DNA from 3 places in the Streptodolium elevatio genome. Region 1 is predicted to be linked to each of the others. Evidence: riboswitches for the same ligand, from Rfam matches in the RefSeq annotation. Region 1 holds a riboswitch; each other region holds the start of a gene.
The links. Region 1 has a riboswitch for cyclic di-AMP ahead of ACWD12_RS21685 (NlpC/P60 family protein). Riboswitches for the same ligand answer to the same signal wherever they lie in the genome.

Region 1 (3,818 bases):
CGCCGTACGGCGAGGCGCCCGGCGGCCGTATCCGGCGCAGCCTCGTTCGGCGAGGGGGCCTTTCCCGGGGGTGCCCGACGGGCGGCGGCGCGCGGTCCGGCACGGTCCGGTCGGGCAGCGTCCCGACGGGCGGAGGTTCGCCGGCCGTGCGCTCGTCGACCGGAGGCACGGCACGCATCAGGTCGCTCATGCGGAGCACGAATTCCTCGTCGTCGAGGAGGTCGCGTTCGATGTCGCGCAGAATCAGGCGCTCGCGTCTGCTGAGTGCGGGCCCGGACATGATGGACACCTCCGTACCGCGCCGGGGTCTCTACTCGTCGCCTGCCCGGAGGCGGGCGCGAGAAACGCGGCAGACCCCTGCGGACACCCGCGCGGACGGCGGGTCCACGAGCTGAGAAGCGTGGACCGCCGTCCGCGCGGGGCCGGTCAGGGGTTGTGTCTCCGGCGGTCGGGCCGCCGGGTGTGCCACCGAGGGGGCGGGGTCACGCGGGGCGCGTGGCTCCGGCGATCGGCATCGAGTCGACGTCGACGATCTTGACGACGCTGCGCGAGTTCGGCGCGTGGATGATCTTGCCGTCGCCCAGGTACATGCCGACGTGGCTGATGCCCGAGTAGTAGAAGACCAGGTCACCGGGCTGCAGGTTGGAGACCGAGACCTTGTTGCCGGCCGCGAACTGCGCGTTGGTGACGCGCGGCAGCGACACGCCGGCCGCCTTCCACGCGGCCTGGACCAGGCCGGAGCAGTCGTACGCGTCCGGGCCCGCGGCGCCGTAGACGTACGGCTTGCCGAGCTGCGCCTTCGCGAACGCGATGGCGGTGGCGGCCTTGCCGGACGACGGTGCGGCGACGGTGCTGCCCGTCGACTGCTGCGTCGGCGTCTTGGGCGTGGTCGTGGTCTTGGCGGTGGTGCCCGAGGTGTCCTGGTTCGTGGACCGGGTCGGGGCCTTCGCGGGGGCGTCGACGGTCAGCTTCGACGACGAGCTCTGCGGCTTGGTGTTCGTCGAGGTCTTCGGCGCGGTCCTGGTGGACGTCTTCTCGGTGGTCGACGTGCTCGGGGCGCTCGGCGCGGCGGCCGGCCTCTGCGGCGCGGCGTCCTGCGTGACACCCGCGAGCTTGAGGACCTGGCCGATGTCGATCCAGTCGGCGCCGCGGGGCAGCTGGTCCCGGTTGATGTCGTACAGCGCCTGCCAGTTACCCGGGATGTCCTTCGCCTGGGCGATCTCCGAGAGGGTGTCGCCGGCGACCACGGTGTACGTGGCGAGCGGGGCGGGCGCGGCCGGGGCGGCGGCGGGTGCGGGTGCGGGGGTGACGGTGACGTCCGGTGCGGGGGCGGCCGCGTCGTCCGGCGCCGAGACCGGGGCGTTCCGCGGGAAGGTGGGGGCGGCGGGCGCGGCGTGGGCGGCGGTCGCGGTGAGCGTGGCGCCGAGGCCGGCTATACCGGCGGCGGCCACCAGGCAGCGAACGCTGTGGGCAGACAGCATGAAGTCGTTCCTCTCCTGCCGCCTGCGAGGTGAGCTGTCGGATTCGGACCGGAGCGGCCCGGCCGCGCGCTGCGCGGCTTCACCCCGAGCCGGACCCGGATGTCCGGGTACGGCATACCACCTGGTTCCCCCGCTCCCGTCCGGATGTCGTGCATCATCGCCGGGACCGGGGACGGGATTCGGCGTTCCGGTCGGCGGGCCACGCCTGGGCGGCGAAACCGGGGGTGACGCTAGACAGAACGTTCGTGCGACCACAACTCGCGAGGTGCGTTTCCGGACGGATAAAGGCCGCGTCAAGTCGCCGAAGCCGCATGACGGCCATTCCTGCCTGCGGGGATGACATGCGGATATGTCGCAGAGTGAGCGTGACGGTCCGCTTACCCAAAAAGTTTCGAAATCGTCTTGACGGCCCGGGATGGCAAATCACCATACGTTCCGTGTTGTCCATATTTGGGCAACAGAAGGGTTTGTCACTCCTTCGGATGCGCCGGGCTGCCACTCGCCGAAGTCGGCTCTAGCGTCGAAAGGAGTGCCGTCAAATCATGACGACTCATCTCCAAATAGACATTTCTCGACAGACGCTCTTGCCAGACACCTTGGAGGCCCGGTGACCGAGGCGACGCGCCGAAGCCTGATGTGGTTGTCCTCCCCCGCACTCGTCGCGCTCCCGGTCCGCGCGCTCACCCTGCTCCTCGCCTGGGGCCTCGGGCTCGGCGGCATGGCCATGCTGTGGGAGGGCGTGCCCGGTGGCGAGGGCGGGTCGGTGGTCTGGTTCGGCCTCGGGATCGTCGCCGCGGTCCTGGGCGGCGCACTGGGGTTGTCGCTGTTTCTGCCGGCCGCCCGCGACGAGACGTCCGCGCGAGCCGACCGCGCCTGGGGCGCGGCCGGACTCGTCACGACGGTGGTGTGCGCGTCCGGCGCCGTCGCCGTGCTGGCCTTCGACCAGCTCGCACGCTTCTGGGTCGGGCTGGGACTCTGACGCCCGGCCCGGGCACCGGAGCGGCCCGTCAGTACCAGCCGGGCCCGCCGCCGGGGGCACCGCCGTGGTTGCGAAGGGCCGCGGCGTTGCGCCGCTTCCAGCGCAGGTACGAGGTCAGGTATCCCAGGCTCCAGAACCCGCAGGTGAAGAGCACCCCGACCACGTGGGCCACATGCGGGAACGGGCGTACCCCGACGTAGCCGGGCTGGTACCCGGCCATGCCGCCGCCGCTGCCGCCGGTCGGCGCCGCCCATGACCCGGACGCCGCACGGGCCACCTGCCGCGGGAGCCAGCCGAGGAGACCGCCGCTCGCGAAGCCGGTCACCACCGCGGCCCGGGACGCCTGGCGCTGGGCCCTCTGCTGGGCCGCCTGCACCGCGTGCGCCGGTACGCGGGCGGGCCACGGCCCGCCGCGGAAGGTCACCCCGTACAGCTCGCGGACCCGCTTGGCCTCCCACACCGACAGGGCGGTGATGGTGACCGGCCCGCCGAGCGTCACGACGATGGCGACCACCGCGGGCACCCGGTTGTTGCCGGGAGACGCGAAGTCGACGGCGGCGACCGCCCAGGACAGCGTCGGCGCGAGCAGGCTGGGCATCAGCAGGTGCCCGTCGGCCGCCGCGAAGAGGTGCCGCGGGACCAGGAAGAAGGCGAAGATCGCGAAGAAGCCGGTCCAGATGAAGCCGGCCAGTCCCAGCAGCAGAAGAACCCACATGGCGGGGTGGTCCGGCTTGGCCTCGACGAGTCCGCTCGCGGCCACCGCCGCGAGGATGCCGCCCGCCCCGAGGAACCAGGCCATCGAGGTCATCGGATAGCGCATCGCCCGACGCGTCTCCCGGCGGACGTTGTCGTGCGAGAGCAGTACGAAGGCCAGCGCACAGAGCGGAACGGCGACCATCGCCACCACGACGGAGATCGTGACGTGCAGGATCGCCTCACTGAAGACCTTGTCGCCCTCGACGCTGTCGTACTTCACCGCGACCCACACGACCACCGCCATCCCGATCAGCGTGCGGATCAGGCCCAGCTGGTCGATGCGCGGGTCGGGCGGGGCCAGCCGGTTCTGCGGCTTCAGCGCACGCTGGGCCGCGCCCTTGGGGTTGATCAGGTACGCGAGCACCTTGCCGGCGACGGTGCCGAAGGTCCGGGGCGGCCTACCCTGCGGTCCGCCGGGACCGGGACCGGGCGGCGGTGCCGACGAGGGCGCGGACGGGTGCGGCGCGGGGTGCGGCGCGTACGCGCCCGGCTGGAAGGGGAATTGGCCCGTCGCCCCGGGAGGCTGAGCAGGCGGCCACGGCGGTGGAACGTGCGTCAAGGATCTGTCCTTCATCTCGCCGGGGGGTCAATTCCGCGCAGCA
Region 2 (3,818 bases), on a different contig from region 1:
GGCTCGGTGTGCGAGAGTCGATCCTCGGGCGCATGCGCCGCAACGGCGGTACCGCGGTGATCCGCAGCGAGCCCGGCGAAGGCACCGAGGTCGAGCTCGAGATGGCGCGCGGCGAGGCGGCGTCGAGGAACAGGAGCACCAAGTGAGCACCCAGGGCCCGCAGGACACCCCGCACACCCCCCGGCGAAGCACGCCGCAGAACCCGCCGCAGAACGCGCCGCACGACGCGCCGCAGGATCCCCGGCAGGACGCCGAGCGCGCGGCGGCGGACGCGCCGGAACCGCGCGTGCGCGTCGTACTGGTCGACGACCACCGCATGTTCCGCACCGGCGTGCGCGCCGAGATCGGCGAGGCCGTCGAGGTCGTCGGCGAGGCCGAGGACGTCGCGTCGGCGGTCTCGGTCGTCCACGCGACGATGCCCGAGGTCGTGCTGCTCGACGTGCACCTGCCCGGCGGGGGAGGCGTCGAGGTGCTGAAGCAGTGCGCCGGCCTGCAAGGCAGGGTGCGGTTCCTGGCGCTGTCGGTGTCGGATGCGGCCGAGGACGTCATCGGGGTCATCCGGGGCGGCGCCCGCGGCTATGTCACGAAGTCCATCACCGGCGACGAACTCGTACGCGCCGTGGGCCGGGTGGCCGAGGGCGACGCGGTGTTCTCGCCGCGCCTGGCCGGCTTCGTGCTGGACGCGTTCTCGGCGACCGACGTACCGCCGATCGACGAGGACCTGGACCGGCTGACGCAGCGCGAGCGCGAGGTGCTGCGGCTGATCGCGCGCGGCTACGCGTACAAGGAGATCGCGCGGCGGCTGGTGATCTCGGTCAAGACGGTCGAGACGCATGTGTCGGCGGTGCTGCGGAAGTTGCAGTTGTCCAACCGGCACGAGCTGACCCGCTGGGCGACCGACCGCCGCCTGGTCTGACCGCGCGGCTGCCCGTCGGCAGGCCCGGGCGCAGGACTGGGCGGCAGGACCCGAAACGACGCGGGCCCCTGATTCCGGAGCACCGGAATCGGGGGCCTGCGGTACGTGGTGCGGCGGGTCAGCCCACGCGGCGCGCGGAGTGGAACGGCATCTCGGTGATCGGGGCGACCTTGATGACGGATCCCGGACGAGGGGCGTGCACCATCTTGCCGTCGCCGATGTACATCCCGACGTGGCTGATGTCGGAGTAGAAGAAGATCAGGTCGCCCGGCTGGAGCTGGGACTTGGACACCGGGCTGCCGACCTTGACCTGGTCCCAGGTGGTACGCGGCAGCTTGACGTTCGCCTTCGCCCACGCGGCCTGCATGAGGCCGGAGCAGTCGAACGAGCTCGGCCCCGCCTTGCCCCAGCCGTACGGCTTGCCGCGCTGGTCCATCGCGAAGTCGACGGCGACCGCGGCGCGCCCGGAGGCCGGGACGTTCGGCAGCGGCTCTTCGGCCTCGGGCTTGTCGCGCCCGGCGCGGTCGTCGGTGCGCTCTTCGTCGGCGTGGTCGTTGGACTCCAGGACGGCCTGGCGCTCGGCCTCGGTGAGGGTGTTGAGCAGCGCCTGGGCCTTGTTGAGCTTCTCCTGGATCTCGTTCTTCTTGCCGTTGAGGTCCTTGCGCAGCGCGTCGAGGTCGGCGAGCTGCTGGGAGGCCTCGGCGCGGTCCTGCTGGAGCATGCGCGCCTGCGCGGCGATCTGTTCGAGGCGGGTGGCCTGCTGGCTGTCGATCTGGTCCAGCATCTGGGCCTTTTGGAGGTACATCGCGGGGTCGCCGCTCAGCGCGAGCTGGAGCTCGGGCGGCATGCCCCCGTTGCGGTACTCCTCGGCGGCTATGACACCGATCTGCTCGCGCAGCTGGTTCATCGCGGCCTGCTCCTCGGCGACGCGGGTCTGCGTCGCGTTGGACTCCTTCTGCAGCACCTCGACCTGCTCCTGGACGCCGTTGAAGACGTCCGTCGCCTTGGCGACCTCGCGGTGCAGCTGGTTGACCTGCTCCTGCACCTGCGCGGAGGTGGGCGCCGGGTCGGCGCTCGAGGTGCCGGCGAACGCCACGACACCGGTCATGGTCACGGCGGCGGTGGCGAGCGTGGCGGCACCCCTCGGGGCGCTGCGCGGCTTTATCCGGCGGTGCTGCGCGGGACGGCGATGAGACGCCACGAAAGCGTCACTCCTTCCTCGGCCGCCTACCGGGTTAGCTGACAGGCTCGGGCGGAAGAAGACGCCCTACGACTCCGGACTGGCGGGCCCGGACCCGATTCGCCTCGATGGGAACCTGGGTCCCCGGCTCCGGCTCGTGCTCCTCGGCCGTGGGGGCGGCCTCGGTACGTCGCCGGACTCGGCGGTGGCGGCCGTGCACTCCTGGTGGAGCACGGGGGTACGGCCGCCTGGCCGAGAACATTAGTCACAGGAGTGTCACGACCCCCAGCTTTCCGGGCCGCATTGCCAAGTCTTTACCTTGAGGGCCGTTTCATTGTCCGCTTTGTGATTTTTGTAGTCTCGGAGCGCCATCCCACCGTGAGGAGCGTTTCGTGGACGTCGTCCGACAACTTCTGCTCGTCCTGCACATCATCGGGATCGGGTCCCTGCTCGGCGGCTTCCTCACCCAGATGAAGGGGATGAAGACCGGAGACGTCCGCATCAACCCGGCCATGACGCACGGCGCCCTCACGATGCTCGTCACCGGCATCGCGCTGGTCGGCGTCCGGCAGGCCGACGACCTCGACGTCGACAACACCAAGATCAGCGTCAAGCTCGCCATCCTCATCGGGATCCTGCTCATGGTGTGGACGAACCGCGCGAAGGAGCGCGTCGACGTGCAGCTCTTCGGCGCCGTCGGCCTGCTCACCGTCGCCAACATCGTCATCGCCGTCATGTGGACCTGAGTTCGCCCCGGGCCGAGGCGGGCGGGCACCGGAACACCGCCCGCGGCTCGTAGACTCGGCAGACGATGAGCAAACTCTTCGACGACATGCCGCTGCCGGGGTTCGACGCCGAGATCCCGCCGCCCGCCGCCGAGCCGCTGCCGGACGACGCCCCGCCGCCGCCCGAGTACGACCCGGCTCCCGACGACCTGTTCGACGGCGACTACGCCCCGCCGACCGAGCCGTACGAGGGCCACTACCGCAACGGCGCCCGCAAGCCGGTGATCGATCCCGCGCGCCTGCTCGACGGCATGAACCCGCAACAGCGCGCCGCGGTCGTCCACGAGGGCTCCCCGCTGCTCATCGTCGCGGGCGCCGGCTCCGGCAAGACCCGCGTGCTGACCCACCGCATCGCGTACCTCCTGGGCGCGCGCGGCGTGCACCCCGGCGAGATCCTCGCGATCACCTTCACCAACAAGGCCGCGGGCGAGATGAAGGAACGCGTCGAGGCACTGGTCGGCCCGCGCGCCAAGGCCATGTGGGTCTCCACGTTCCACTCCTCGTGCGTGCGCATCCTGCGGCAGCAGTACAAGAAGCTCGGCCTCAGCTCGACCTTCTCCATCTACGACGCCGCCGACTCGCAGCGGCTCATGGCGATGGTGTGCCGCGACCTGGACCTCGACCCCAAGCAGCACCCCCCGCGCAAGTTCAACGCGCAGGTGTCGAACCTCAAGAACGAGCTCATCGACCCGGAGACCTACGCGTCCGGGACGCAGAACGACGCCGAGCGCAAGCTCGCCGAGGCGTACACGCTCTATCAGGCGCGCCTGCGGCAGGCCAACGCCCTCGACTTCGACGACCTCATCATGACCACGGTCAACCTGCTGCAGGCGTTCCCGGACGTCGCCGAGCACTACCGCCGCCGCTTCCGGCACGTCCTCGTCGACGAGTACCAGGACACCAACCACGCGCAGTACGTGCTGGTCCGCGAGCTCGT
Region 3 (3,818 bases), on a different contig from region 1:
CCCGGTGCGCCGACGACCAGCCGCCCGGCCCCCGGCAAGCAGCCGCCGCCCTCCAGGCCCACCACGTCCCCACCGCCCACCCGTGCCCCCGCCGCGGCCCCTGTGCGCCCGTAGCGGCTCCCGGCGACGCCCATCCCCCACAACAGGCCGCCACCCGCCCGAAAACGCCGCAGGCCCCGGACCGTGGGGTCCGGGGCCTGCGGCGTGGTGCCTCTACCGCGTCACTGCGATGTCAGTTCGACCGATCGCGAGGATCAGTGGATCAGACGTTGACGCCGTGGGCGCGGAGGTAGGTGATCGGGTTGATGTCCGAGCCGTAGTTCGGGCCGGTGCGCACCTCGAAGTGCAGGTGCGGGCCGGTCGAGTTGCCGGTCGAGCCGACGAGGCCGACCTGCTGGCCGGTCGAGACCTTCTGGCCGACCGAGACGGAGATCTTCGACATGTGGCCGTACTGCGTGTAGCGGCCGTCGGCGTGCTTGATGACGACCTCGTTGCCGTACGCGCCGCCCCAGCCCGCGGAGACCACGGTGCCGGAGGTGACGGCGCTGACCTTGGTGCCGGCCGACGCGCGGAAGTCCTCACCGGTGTGGCCGTTCGACCACATGGAGCCCGAGCGGCCGTACGAGCCGCTCGCCGCACCCGGAACGGGGCGGACGTAGCCGGACGACGACGCCTCGGTCGACGACGAGTTGCCGGTCGACGGCTTGGCGGCGCTCGAGTTCGTGTTGGAGCTCGTGCTCGGCTTGGTGGTCTCGCTCTTGGCGGGGGCCTTGTCCTCGGTCAGCTTCGCGCCCGAGGGCTTCGTGGACGAGGAGGACGCCGACGGGGCCGGAGCCGGCTTCGCCGGGGTGTCCTCGGTCAGCTTCGCCGGGGCCGGGGCCGCGGTGGACTGGCCGCCCAGGGCCAGCTTCTGGCCCGGGAAGATCAGGTTCGGGTTGCCGCCGACGACGCCGCGGTTGAGGTCGTACAGCTTCTGCCAGCCGCCGGTGACGTCGTGCGCCCGGGCGATCTTGAACAGGGTGTCGCCGACGACGACCGTGTAGTCGGCCTTGGCGGTGCTCGCGGACGGCGCGGGGGTCGCCGGCTTGGTCGGGGCCTGCTGCGTCTTCGCCTCGGGCTGCGCGGCCGGCTTGGGGGCGGCGGCCTTGGCGTCCTCGGTGAGCTTCGCACCCGAGGGCTGCTGCGCGGCGGGCTTCGGCGCGGTCTGCGTCGAGGTCTTGCCCTGGGTCTGCGAGGACCCGTTGGACGAGCCGGTGTCGATCGAGGGGGCGCCGCTGTTCTTGGTCAGGCCCGCCTTGACGGAGCAGACCGGCCAGGCGCCGGGGCCCTGGCCCGCGAGCACCTTCTCGGCGATCGCGATCTGCTGGTCCTTGGTGGCCAGGTCGGCGCGCGCGGCGTACTGCGTGCCGCCGAACTCGCGCCAGGTGGAGTTGGTGAACTGCAGCCCACCGTAGAAGCCGTTGCCGGTGTTGATGGACCAGTTGCCGGTGCTCTCGCACTGGGCGACCTTGTCCCAGGTGCTCACCGACGCGGCGGAGGCGGTGGTCGCCCCGATGATCGGGGCGGCGATCGCGGCACCGGTGACACCGGCGGCGACGGCGATGCGCGAGGTCGTGGACAGACGGGTACGGCGATGACGCCCGGTTCCGGACAGCATGAAGCGTTTCCTCTCCTACGCCTGCGAGGTGAGCTGTCGGATTCGGGCTGGAGTTGCCCGGCCGCCCGCGGCGACCCCGGTCGAAGGGTCACTGGTACGGCTTCACCCCTAGCCGTCCTGGTTTGTCACCAGTCCGGCGCGTTACACCTGGTTCCCCCGCTTCTGCCGTGGCTGCTTCTCAGCTGTCCCGTCCCGACCGGCGGCAGAACTAGGCGTTCCGGTGAGAGGGGTCGGTGTGGGGACCGACGCGGAGCACGTTAGGCAGACAGATCCTGAGATCACAAGCGACTCATCGTAAGAACAGGTTTACGTCCGTTTTGTGGTGGGCAAGACGTCACTCCTTGTCACTTTTGGACGGCCGAAGGTGTCCGAATTCCTACCTTCGGTACCGCTCCACTGACCGTTTGTGAAAAACCACCACGCTTCGCGCACGGACGGTGATCGAACGTCAAATCGGTGTGACCTGGCCGACATTCCGAAGGCAAGATCCGAAATGTCCGACATGGGGCTTTGTTCGGCAGGTCATCGGCGCGCATCTCCTTCGATCGGATGACCTGACGGGCACTCTGCCATCATTCGTCCGGATTATCCGGTCGGCCGAGCTCCCTCTCAGGGCCCCAATCAGGGGAATCCCCGCGGTTCGGGAACCGCGCAGACCTCCCAAGCGTGATCTTGAAGGACGAATTCTCGGGAGGTCCTGCCGTGTCCGTGTACGCCTTGCCCGCCGCGGCCGAGCCCGCGGTGCCCCTCGCCGCCGGAGACAACATCGACGTCGATGTCCTCCAGGGCGTCAACGGCCTCGCCGAGGACACCACATGGGCGCACGGCTTCATGGAGTTCATGGGGGAGTACGGCCTCCTCGCGATCCTCGCCGGACTCCTCGGCATCGCGTGGTTCCGGGCCCGCCGGCGTCCCGACCACGACGTCGCCGTCGCCGGGCTCATCTGGGCGCCGATCGCCGCCCTGCTCGCCGAGGTGGCCAACATGCCGCTGCGCGAATGGGTCGACCGGCCCCGCCCCTTCCTGACCCACCCCGACGTCACGGTCCTCGTGCAGGGCAAGGACGACCCGTCCTTCGCCTCCGACCACGCCCTGCTGACGATGTCCCTGGCGATCGCCCTGCTGCTGGTCGACCGGAGGCTCGGCGCTATTGCCGTCCTCGTCGCCGTCCTTCAGGGGTTCGCCCGCCTCTATGTAGGGGTCCACTACCCCACGGACATCCTGGGTGGCTTCGCGCTCGGCGCTCTCGTCGCGCTCGCGCTGTCGCCGCTGGCCCTGCGTGCCCTGCTGCCGGTCGTACGCCGGGTCGAGACCACACCGCTGCGCCCGCTGGTCGTCGCGGAGCCGACCGGCTGACCCACCGCTCGCACCGTCCCGCCGCACACCGCACACCGCGCGCCTGCACGCCGCCCGCAGCCCATCGCGCCCGACGTGGCGTACCCCGCCCTCGACGAGCCACCGCCCGCAAGGGTCAAGATTCCCGAAACCGGGCCCAACCGCGCGCCCTCGGTGCCAGACTCACCCGCGTCCGGTCATCGGATCATCATCCGAGGCGTCACCCCTCCGCGCCGTTTCCCCGGACAGTCGCTCCTGCGCGGCCACCGTCCCGTGGCGCGCGCACTCCACGACGAGGGGTCCACAGCCGTGTCCGCACCGACATCCGCACGCCGCCGTACGCACCGGGCAACCGCCAAGCCCACCCCCGCCGCCGGCCGCGCCGGCACCCGCACCACCACCACCCGTAGCCGTACCCGTACCCGCGCCGCCACCCGCATCTCCGCCGCCGCAATCGTCCCGGCCGCCGCGCTGGCCGCCCTCCTCGCGGGCGCGGCCCCCGCGCAGGCCGCCACAACCCCGGCGCCGACCACACCGCCCCCTGCCGCCATCGCCGCAGCCGCAGAGCCGACGGGCCGGGCCGACGGCCAGGAGCAGGCGGAGCGTGTGGAAGCCGCGCTCCGCGAGGTCGTCGACCTCCAACTCCTCCAGCCCACCTGCGGCGAACGCGGCGCGCTCACCGTCGCCGCCCTCCAGGCGCTGCGCACGATCGGCGTCGAGGTCAAGTCCACCGGACTGCCCAAGATCGACCTCGGGCCGCTCGGCTGGATCGGCATCGGCTCGCAATACCCCGGACGCGCCGTCGCCCTCGAACTCCACCTGCTCC

Region 2: linked by a shared signal. The riboswitch ahead of ACWD12_RS02105 (C40 family peptidase) and the one ahead of ACWD12_RS21685 (NlpC/P60 family protein) in region 1 are both predicted to bind cyclic di-AMP.
Region 3: linked by a shared signal. The riboswitch ahead of ACWD12_RS36900 (transglycosylase family protein) and the one ahead of ACWD12_RS21685 (NlpC/P60 family protein) in region 1 are both predicted to bind cyclic di-AMP.

Annotation. Positions count from the first base shown of each region.
Region 1 covers NZ_JBSFVE010000011.1:246,788-250,605, reverse strand. The annotation lists gene ACWD12_RS21690 (hypothetical protein) at 1-280, opposite strand, end outside; gene ACWD12_RS21685 (NlpC/P60 family protein) at 483-1,481, opposite strand; cyclic di-AMP (ydaO/yuaA leader) riboswitch at 1,487-1,676, opposite strand; gene ACWD12_RS21680 (hypothetical protein) at 2,089-2,460, shown strand; gene ACWD12_RS21675 (hypothetical protein) at 2,489-3,775, opposite strand.
Region 2 covers NZ_JBSFVE010000001.1:484,433-488,250, reverse strand. The annotation lists gene ACWD12_RS02115 (ATP-binding protein) at 1-146, shown strand, start outside; gene ACWD12_RS02110 (LuxR C-terminal-related transcriptional regulator) at 317-916, shown strand; gene ACWD12_RS02105 (C40 family peptidase) at 1,035-2,117, opposite strand; cyclic di-AMP (ydaO/yuaA leader) riboswitch at 2,126-2,262, opposite strand; gene ACWD12_RS02100 (hypothetical protein) at 2,489-2,842, shown strand; gene pcrA (DNA helicase PcrA) at 2,908-3,818, shown strand, end outside.
Region 3 covers NZ_JBSFVE010000032.1:13,216-17,033, forward strand. The annotation lists gene ACWD12_RS36900 (transglycosylase family protein) at 263-1,657, opposite strand; cyclic di-AMP (ydaO/yuaA leader) riboswitch at 1,661-1,840, opposite strand; gene ACWD12_RS36905 (phosphatase PAP2 family protein) at 2,360-3,013, shown strand; gene ACWD12_RS36910 (hypothetical protein) at 3,302-3,818, shown strand, end outside.